One region of the Bradyrhizobium sp. SZCCHNR1051 genome, then DNA from elsewhere that is predicted to be linked to it. Evidence: predicted binding sites of a transcription regulator. Region 1 holds the regulator's gene; the other holds the start of a gene.
The links. The regulator LexA, encoded in region 1, represses DNA repair genes until DNA is damaged. The targets are predictions, from matches to a motif close to TGTTCNNNNTGTGTTCNG.
Positions count from the first base shown of each region.

Region 2: the regulator LexA is predicted to act here: its motif matches at 3,522-3,539, upstream of QW868_RS29625 (putative DNA modification/repair radical SAM protein).

Region 1 is NZ_JAUEYJ010000001.1:317,704-322,832, reverse strand. Features, by position in the region: gene QW868_RS01435 (ComEC/Rec2 family competence protein) at 1-1,272, shown strand, start outside; gene QW868_RS01430 (hypothetical protein) at 1,227-1,445, opposite strand; gene QW868_RS01425 (hypothetical protein) at 1,669-2,109, opposite strand; gene lexA (transcriptional repressor LexA) at 2,369-3,067, opposite strand; gene glp (gephyrin-like molybdotransferase Glp) at 3,274-4,485, opposite strand; gene QW868_RS01410 (alpha/beta hydrolase) at 4,617-5,129, opposite strand, start outside.
Region 2 is NZ_JAUEYJ010000028.1:121,647-126,775, forward strand. Features, by position in the region: gene QW868_RS29615 (M20 aminoacylase family protein) at 1-571, shown strand, start outside; gene QW868_RS29620 (UdgX family uracil-DNA binding protein) at 622-2,106, opposite strand; gene QW868_RS29625 (putative DNA modification/repair radical SAM protein) at 2,200-3,438, opposite strand; gene QW868_RS29630 (DNA repair protein) at 3,612-4,400, shown strand; gene QW868_RS29635 (DNA polymerase Y family protein) at 4,300-5,129, shown strand, end outside.

The DNA.
Region 1 (5,129 bases):
TGGGCGGCCGCGGCGGCGCTGGTCGCGGCGGCGTTCTACCTGCTGCTGTCGGGCGCGGAGGTCGCGACGCAGAGATCGTTCTTCATGACGGCCGTGGTGCTGATCGCGGTCATGGTCGATCGCCGCGCCGTCACCTTCCGCACGCTCGCGGTCGCGGCGATGATCGTGCTGATCGCGGCACCCGAAGCGCTGGTGCATCCGAGCTTCCAGATGTCGTTCGCGGCGACGCTCGGCCTGGTCGCGCTGGTGCAGTTCGGCCTGCCCAAACTGTTTGCGACGCCGGACAGCTCCACGACGCAGCGCATCGCGCTGTGGGGCGGCCGCGAGCTCGCGATGCTGCTGCTGGCCTCGCTGATCGCGGGGCTTGCGACCACGCCCTATGCCGCGTTCCACTTCCATCGCGTCACGCCCTATGGCGTGCTCGCCAATCTCGCGGCGATGCCGGTGGTTTCGGTGCTGGTGATGCCCGCCGGACTGCTCGGCCTGCTGGCGGCGCCGTTCGGGCTCGACGGTCCCTGGTGGACGCTGATGGGCCTCGGCATCGACTGGATGATCGCGGTGACGCGCTGGGTGGCGGCGCTGCCCGGCGCGGTCGGGCGCATCCCGGGCTTCGGCATCGGACCGCTGATCCTGGCCAGCCTCGGCGTCATCCTGATCGGCCTGCTGCGCACACCGCTGCGTTGGTCGGGCGCCGTCGGGCTCGTGGTGGCCACCGCGTGGGCCGCCACGACGCCGCTGCCCGACGTCCTGATCGCCGGCGACGGGCGCGCGGTGGCGGTGCGCGGCCGTGACGGACGCCTGCATGTGATGCGCACCGGCAAGGACGTGTTCGCCACCAAGGAGTGGCTCGCGGCCGACGCCGATGCCCGGCTGCCGGCGGATTCATCGCTCGCCGATGGCGTCTCCTGCGACGAGGCGGGCTGCGTGGTCGCGATGGCCGACGGCCGATTCGCCGCCTTGACCCTGCGCGCCGAGGCGCTCGACGATGATTGCGCCCGTGCCGCGCTGATCGTCACCGCGCGCGCCGCGCCGTCATCCTGCGCGGCGGCCGTCATCGATCGCCAGCGCCTGCAGCAGCAGGGCGCCTTGATGCTGGTGCAGCGGGGCACCGGCTTCTCCGTCACGCCGGTGCGCGCTGGCGGCACCGACCGCCCGTGGTGGCCGGCGCCCGCCGAGGCCGGCGAGTTCGACACGACGCTGACGCCGCGTGCGCCGGTGTCGCGGCTTCAGGACGCGACGCCGCCGGAGACGGAGCAGGGCGAGCAGGATTGAGCGCCGGACAGCTCGAACGTGCTGAGATGATACAACGTGCTGAGATGATACTCGGTGTCGTCGGGTCCATCGAACAGCGAGGGACCTTCGACCAGCGTGAACGCAGCGCCCGGATATCGTTGCCAGACGGCGACGTCATCAACCGTGACCGTTAGCCATCCGAACGGAAGCATGTAGCGGCCGGGCTCGGTGATCCGGTCGGCCTTGTTCCAATCGATCTTGTTGACCGCGGCGGCAAGCTCCCCCGGCACACAATGCCGGCCGAGGGATGTCGTTCCTATTCGATGCGATGCCGGAGCGTGAGGTTCGCCCGAAAGGACCTTGCGCTTGCAGAAACCAAATCTCCCCCGGCCGAAAGCTCGCTCATGACCGAGAGAAATGCGGACGCGCAGGCGCTCAGGTGATGCTGATGCGGCGAATCGGTGTGGCCTGCGAAGCCGGAACGTCCTCCGCCATGCCCGGGCGGCGCTCGGCCGGCTGCTTGCTGACCGGCAATTGTAGCACGGTGACGCGCTGGCCCTCGCAGAGCTGGGTCACCAGCACGTGGCGGCCGTCGGCGAATTCGATCGCGTCGTGATGGCGATCGGGGATGTGCGTCTCGATGCTGTTGAACTTCGCGACGCGCTCGCGGATCGTCCGGGTCCAGAGCCAGCGGCTGTCGTAGCGGACGTCCTCGACAAATGCCAACTCGGTGCCGGGCAGCATGCAGACGGCGACGGTCGGCTCGCTCTCGAGGGCGAAGCCGCGGGTGGCGGTGCCGCGAAACGTCGTCGAGATCAACGTCTCGCCGACCTTGGCGGGACGGGACGCAACCGCATGGAGGCTGTAGTCACACATCGGATCGCTCCTCGTTGAGAGATAGCCGACCCACGCTCCCCCCGGACAGGCGCAGGCCTCTATCAGAGTGGACATCGATGGTGATGTTAGCGCGCGCTTCACGGCAATTCTGCGCTGATCTGCACCGCGTGCGCCCGCGGGCGATCACAAGCGTTTGAGCATGCCGCGCTGCACATCCTGAGGTGCATTCGCGCGTGACCAATTTCGATCGGCGGCGAAGCGCGTGCGCCCGTCGCCGATCGACCGATCGCGTCCGCGATCAGTACTTGCGATACAGCCCGACCAGCTTGCCTTGGATCTTCACCCGGTTCGGCGGCAGGATGCGCACCTCGTAGGCGGTGTTGGCCGGCTCCAGCGCGATCGATGCGCCGCGGCGGCGGAAGCGCTTCAACGTCGCTTCCTCATCGTCGATCAGCGCTACCACGATGTCGCCGGTGTCGGCGGTCTCGTTGCGCTGGATCAGCGCCATGTCGCCGTCGAGGATGCCGGCATCGACCATGGAGTCGCCGCGCACCTCGAGCGCATAGTGATCGCCGTTGCCGAGCATGTCGGCGGGCACGCTGATGGTGTGGCTGCGCGTCTGTAGCGCCTCGATCGGGGTACCGGCGGCGATGCGGCCCATCACCGGCACCGCGACGGGGCGCTCGCCATCGTCCAGCGCGGGAGTGCTGGTGCGCACCTTGCCGAGATTGCCCTCGATCACCGATGGGGTGAAGCCGCGGCGGTTGTTGGCGGCCTGTGACAGCTCGGGCAGCTTGATCACCTCGATCGCGCGGGCGCGGTTGGGCAGCCGGCGGATGAAGCCGCGCTCCTCGAGCGCCGTGATCAGGCGATGAATGCCGGACTTCGAGCGCAGATCGAGCGCATCCTTCATCTCGTCGAAGGACGGCGGCACGCCGGCTTCCTTGAGCCGCTCGTTGATGAACCGCAGAAGTTCGTACTGTTTGCGCGTCAGCATCTCGACCTGGTCCCCAGTTTGTTGTCGTCCGAGTCCAGGAGCTGCGCCTTGAGCACAAACCGGCTGAGAGCGCCTTGGAGTCGGACCATCATCGCGTCGCCCGCAACATACTAAAAACAAATCATGAACGGACACTATATGTTCGATGTGTGTTCCGCAATCCTTAAATTGTAGTGAACGGACCGGGCTTTGCCGGGGGAAACGGCCTAGCTCGGCAGGCGCAGGATCTCGCACGGGCTGCCGGCGGCGGCCTTCGGCGCAAACGCCCGCCGGATCACCAGCGCCTGCGAGAGCGCGAGATTGCCGAGCAGCGACGAATCCTGCTGCGTCACCGGCGTTGCGATCAGCGTGCCGTCGGCGCGCTCCTCGAGCTGCGCCCGCAGATAGTCCTCGCGCGAATCGTTGGCCCCGAGCTCGCGGCCGAGCAGGGCGGTCTCGCGTGGCATGCGAGCTTCGTCGCGGCCGAGCAGCCGCCGAATCAGCGGCACCAGGAACAGGATGGCGCAGACATAGGACGACACCGGATTGCCGGGCAGTCCGATCACCCTCATGTCACCGAGCCGTCCGTGCATCATCGGCTTGCCCGGCCGCATCGCGATCTTCCAGAACGCCATCTCGACGCCCTCGGCTTCGAGCGCCTGCTTGACGAGGTCGTGATCGCCGACCGAGGCGCCGCCGGTCGTGATCAGGATGTCGGCCTTGGCCTCGCGCGCCCGCCGGATCCCGGCGACCGTGGCCTCCATCGTATCCGCGGCGATGCCGAGATCGATCGGTGTCGCGCCCTCGCTGCGCACCAGCGCCCGCAGGGCGTAGCCGTTGGAATAGACGATCTGGCCCGGGCCGGGCGTCGAGCCCGGCATCACCAGCTCGTCGCCGGTGGCGAGCAGCGCCACCTTCGGCCGGCACCGCACCGGCAGTGCCGGATGATTCATGCTGGCCGCCAGCGACAGGTCGCGGTCGCTGAGCCGGCGGCCCGCCTTCAGCAGCACCATGCCCTGGTGGAAGTCGACGCCCGCGGGCCGAATGTGCCGGCCCTTGATCGCGGCCTCGGTGATGACGACGTGGCCATCTTCGGCGATCGTGTCCTCCTGGATCACCACCGCGTCGGCGCCCTCAGGGACAACGCCACCAGTGAAGATGCGCGCCGCCTCGCCGGGTCCGACCACGCGATCGAACGGCCGCCCCGCCGCGACCTCGCCGATCACCCTCAGCCGCACCTTGGCCTGGGCTGCGTCCGCCGCGCGCACGGCGTAGCCGTCCATCGCCGACATCGCCTCGGGCGGCTGCGTCCGCAGCGCCGCGAGGTCGCGGGCCAGGATGCGGTGATGGGCCTCGTCCAGCGTCACCAGCTCCTCGGCCAGCGGCTCGGCGCCGGCGAGCACGGCGGACAACGCATCAGACACCGGCATCAGGGCCATGAGAGTTCCTTCGGACGGAGACGGCAGATCGAATGAATCGCCTTCTAACCGAACGCGCACGGCTCGGCCAAGGGCTCAGGCCGCTTCCTGCCTTCTGATCGTCTGATGTGGGCCGCGTCCGGGCCGCTGCCTCACGATCGCGCGAGAAAGTCTGCAATCAACCGCGTGACCTCCTGCGGACGTTCCAGGCTCGGCAGGTGCGCCGTTCCGGCCAGCTCATGTCCTGACCCGTTCGGCATTGTTGCGGCGAGCAGCCTGCTTCGCTGCTGGATGTGAGGAAAGTCCAAGTCCCCCCAGATGACGAGCGATGGCGCGACGATCTCCGCGAGGCGCGGGAAGGCTGGTGCCATATCGAGAGTCGCGCCGGTTGGCGGCGCGCGGAGTGCGGCGGCGTTCTTCTTCAGGAACGTCTCGCGTGGCTCGCCGGAGATGCGTCCCTCGCGCTGCAAGGGACCGTCGACCCACAGATGCGCCTTGATAGCGCTGACCCGATCCCAATCCTGTGCGGCCTCGGCAGCGGCCAACGACGCCGTTAGCGCCTTGATCTCCGGTGGATAGACCGGCTCCGGCGCGCCGCTGATCGAAGGTGCGATCAGCACCAGCGATGCCATACGTGACGGATGGCGAAGCGCGAAGTCGAGCGC
Region 2 (5,129 bases), on a different contig from region 1:
TCATGCCGCCAAGCCGCATAATTGCATTGACTCTCTTCTCGTCGGCGCCCAGCTCGTCACGGCGCTGCAGCAGATCGTGTCGCGCAGCGTCGATCCGCTGGAGGCCGCGGTGCTGTCGATCTGCGAGTTCCACGCCGGCAACGCCCGCAACGTGATTCCGCAGAGCGCGGTGCTGCGCGGCACGGTGCGGACGCTGACGCCGAAGGTGCGCGAACTGATGGAGAAGCGGGTGCGCGAGGTCGTGACCGGCGTCGCCCAGATGACCGGCGCCAAGATCGACCTGAACTATGCGCGCGGTTATCCCGTCGTCATCAATCACGCCGAGCAGACCGAGATCGCGATCCGCGCCGCCAAGGAGGTCGCGGGCGATGCCAACGTGCACGAGATGCCGCCGATGATGGGCGGCGAGGACTTCGCCTATATGCTCGAAGCTCGTCCCGGCGCCTTCATCTTCGTCGGCAACGGCGACAGCGCCGGCCTGCATCATCCCGCCTACAACTTCAACGACGAGGCGATCGTCTACGGCACCTCGTTCTTCATCAAGGTGGTGGAGAACACGCTGGCGGCGTGAGCCGTCGGTGGGTTCTGCTCCTTCCAGCGAAGGGGCAGAGTAAATGCCCATCACGCCGCGTGCGCGGCGCGCTTGATCGCGGCGGCGGCGATCTTCAGGTCTTCGACGAAGCGCTCATACTCCCGCGCCTTGGCGTCGGCATCCGGCAGCCGCAGCAGGTAGGACGGGTGCACCGTCACCATCGCCTTGGGGCCGTCTGCGAGGTCGACGACATGGCCGCGGCTCTTGTTGACCGGCGTGATCTTGCCGAGCACGGACTGCGCCGCGGTGGCGCCCAGCGCCACGACCAGGGCCGGACGCACGGTGGCGAGCTCGCGCTCGTACCATTGCCGGCAGGCCTTGATCTCCGGCGTGTTCGGCTTCTGGTGCAGCCGGATCTTGCCGCGGGGCACGAACTTGAAGTGCTTCACTGCATTCGTGACGTAGACCTTGGCTCGGTCGATGCCGGCCTCGGCCAGCGCGCGGTCGAGCATCTGGCCGGCGGGGCCGACGAAGGGATGGCCGGCGAGGTCCTCCTTGTCGCCGGGCTGCTCGCCGACCAGCATCAGCGGCGCATGTGCGGGGCCTTCGCCGAACACGGTCTGCGTGGCGTCCTTCCACAGCGGGCAGGCGCGGCAGCCGGCGGCTTCTTCACGCAAGGTCTCGAGATCGGTGGACTCGACATCACGTGAGGTCTCAGCAGCATGCGCGTGTGTGATTGGCTTGCGGGTCATCTCGCTCTCCTCGACGCGTTTCTGCGGCTTGTGCGGTGAGGTGCCGGGCTCGGCGATCATCTCCGTGGTGCGCCGGGAGGCGGCCGCGATCAGCGGCTGGATCAGCTTCGCCTCGGGCAGGTTCTGCCAATATTTCTTCGGCATCTCCTTTTCCATCGCCTTCACTTTCAGCCGTGCCGGATTGAAAATGCTGGCGTAATAGCGCAGCCACAGCTCTTCGAGCCGGTCCTCCGACGGCGCGTCAGCCTTGCTCACGCCGGGCGTGAAGCTGACGCGGCTGCCGTCCCAATGCGCACAGAGTTCGGGCGCCAGGATCGACCACGGCATGTCGGCGAAGCGGCGGGCGAAGAACGGCGCGGCGCGCGCGACGATGTGGTGCTCGGGCTCGAACCAGGCGACGTAGCGCGCCTCGCGCTCGCGGCCGACCTCGCGGAAGCGGACGAAGGCGTGCATCTTGTGGACGTCGCGGCGCACCGCTCGCGCCAGCGCGTTGGCCTGCGCGACATCAGGATCGGTCGTGATCTCCATCAGGTGGTGGTTGGTCCTGAGACGCCACAGCAGCCGATAGAGCAGGGTGAAGCGGTTGGGGTCACTGTGAAGGATCGCGCTCTCGGCGAGCTCCATGAAGCTCGCCGGCACCGAGAACGCGCCCTCCGGCACCTCCGGCAGCGTCGTCTCGGCTTCATCGTCGAACAGATCGGCCGCCGCGCCCTTGACGCGCCAGCTCACCTCGGCCGGCTTGACGTCGTTCATCGCCAGCGCCCGCGCTGCCCGGCGCCAGCCGTCGAAATCAGTGTCGTTGTCGAGGGTTACGACGTGCATTTCTCTCCTCACGTCATTGCGAGCGAAGCGACGCAATCCAGACTTCTCGTGCGGCCCTGGATCGCTTCGCTGCGCTCGCGATGACGGCTTCCGTTAGAATCCAAATCCCAGCTGCTGCGGTTTCGGCCGCAGCCGGGCCGCCAGCGCGGCGCCGTCGAGCAGGGACGGCTGTGGCCGGTGGTCGGAGAGAACGATGAACGGCAGCGCCTTGTTCCTGATGACGTTGAGCTGGGCCAGATCCGCAAAGCGGATCGTGGTGGTGCGGCGGGTCGCGAGGATGCGCTCCACCGTGCGGGTGCCGAAGCCGGGCACGCGCAACAGCTCCTCGCGGCTTGCTGTGTTGATGTCGAGCGGGAAGCGGTCGCGGTGGCGCAGCGCCCAGGCGAGCTTGGGGTCGATGTCGAGCGGCAGCATGCCTTCGCCTTCCTCGACGATTTCATCGGCGTCGAAGCCGTAGAACCGCATCAGCCAGTCGGCCTGGTACAGCCGGTGCTCGCGCACCAAGGGCGGCGCCTGCAGCGGCAGCGCGCGGCTTGCATCGGGGATCGGGCTGAAGGCGGAGTAATAGACGCGCTTGAGCTTGTAGGCGCCGTAGAGATTGGCCGAGGTCGACAGGATGACGCGGTCGTTGGCGTCGTCGGCGCCGACGATCATCTGCGTGCTCTGGCCTGCAGGGGCAAAGCGCGGCGGCCGCGCCTTCCGCACCGTCTTCTTGGCTTCCACCGTCTCGTCGAGCTTGAGCCGGAGACGGCCCATGGTGCGGCGGATGGCGCGCTGGTCCTTCTCCGGCGCCAGCCTGGTGAGGCTCGCCTCCAGCGGCGTCTCGATGTTGATGCTGAGCCGGTCGGCATAGCGGCCGGCCTCGGCGATCAGCGCCTCGTCAGCCTCCGGAATCGTCTTCAGATGAATGTAGCCGCGGAAGCGATGCTCCTCGCGCAATTTGCGCGCGACCGAGACGACCTGCTCCATGGTGTAGTCCGGGCTGCGGATGATGCCGGACGACAGGAACAGACCCTCGATGTAGTTGCGGCGATAGAAATCGATGGTGAGCTTCACCACCTCGTCGACCGTGAAGCGCGCGCGCGGCACGTTGGAGGAGGCGCGGTTGACGCAATACAGGCAGTCGTAGTTGCAGGCGTTTGTCAGCAGAACCTTGAGCAGCGAGATGCAGCGGCCGTCCGGCGCATAGGAGTGGCAGATGCCCATGCCGGGCGCGGTCGAGCCGAGACCCTTGCCGTCGCGGGAATCCCGCATCTCGGTACCGCTGGAGGCGCAGGAGGCGTCGTACTTGGCGGCATCGGCCAGGATCTCCAGCTTGCGGAGCAGCTCCATACCTTTGAATCCCTTTGATTCCATTCGCTGAATCACATCGGGGGCAATCCCGATTGACTCTCTCGAAGGCGTTAGCTTTATATTAGAACGTATCATGAACAAAGAGGGCCGTCGTGGGTTCAACTGCAACAACGGCAGCGCCCGCACGATGGATGGAAGAGGAGCGGCGACGGATGACCGGCGCACGCATGGATACGCTCGCGCGTCTGCGCGGCCGCATTGCCCGTCTCGAGGCGGGAGATGGCGCACATGACCTGCGCCGGGTCGCGCTCGGCCATGACGAGGCCGACGCCGTGCTGCAGGGCGGCCTGGCCACCGGCGCGCTGCATGAGGTGTTCGCCGAGACCGGCCGTCAGGCGACGGCAGCGACAGGCTTCCTGTGCGGGCTCGCGGCGCGCGTCGCGGCGCGCCGGCCGCTGATCTGGATCCGGCAGGATTTCGCCGAGCGCGAGATGGGCGCGCTGTCGATGAGCGGGCTCGCCGAGCTTGGCCTCGACCCGCGCCGCATCGTGATCGTGCGGGCGCCCGATCTCGATCACGGCTTGCGCACCGCGGCCGACGCGCTCGCCTGCGATGCGCTGGGCGGGGTGATGCTGGAGGTGTGGGGCGAGACGCAAAAGCTCGATCTCGTCGCCAGCCGCAAGCTGACCCTGGCGGCACAGGAGTCCGGCGTGACCGCGCTCGTGTTGCGCATTGCAGCCACACCCGAACCTTCGACCGCCGAGACGCGCTGGATCGTCCGCACCGCGCCGTCGCTACCCTCGGCGCCCTGGATGGCCTGGGGCGCGCCGCGTCTCGACGCCGAGCTCATTCGCAACCGTCACGGCCAGACCGGACGATGGATCATGGAGTGGAGCCCCGATGCGTGCCGTTTCAGCGAACCGGCGGCGGATCCTCAGCCTGTGGCTGCCGCGCCTGCCCATCGATCGGATCAAGCGAAACTGCTCCGCCGATCGGCGTGACGACCTGCCGCAGGTCGTCGTCATCAAGGACGCCAATGCGCTCTTGATCCATGCGCTGGACGAGGCGGCGGCGTGCCATGGCGTCAGCCTCGGCCAGCCGCTGGCGAACGCCCGCGCGGTCTGTCCCGACCTCGTCGTCCACGAGGCCGACCTCGCGGCTGACGCCAAGATGCTCGAAGGCATCGCCGACTGGTGCGACCGCTTCACGCCGCTGGTCGCGCTGGATCCGCCGCATGGGCTTTCGCTCGACATCACCGGCTGCGTGCATCTGTTCGGCGGCGAAGCCAAACTGATGCGGTCGCTCTGCGATGCGCTGACCGCGCACGGTCTCACCGTGTCGGCAGCGATCGCCTCCAACGCCGTGTGTGCGCGCACGCTGAACCGGCAGGTGCATGGCCGCATCGTGCCTGACGGCGAGGAGGCGGCCGCGGTGGCGCCGCTGCCGGTGGCAGCCCTTGGCGGCAGCGAGGCGATCACGCTCGGCCTGCGCCGCGCCGGCTTGAAGACGATCGGCGACGTCGCGTCGCGCGGCCGCAACGAGATCACGGCGCGGTTCGGTGTCGCCTTCACCCGCGTGCTGGCCCAGGCGCTGGGCGAGGCCGATGCGCCGATCAGCCCGCGCAAAGTCCCGCCGGACTACATCGTCGACAAGCGCTTCGCCGAGCCGGTCGCGACCGATACGGTGATCGCGGCCAGTCTCTCCAGTCTCGCCGCGATGCTGGTGGCGGC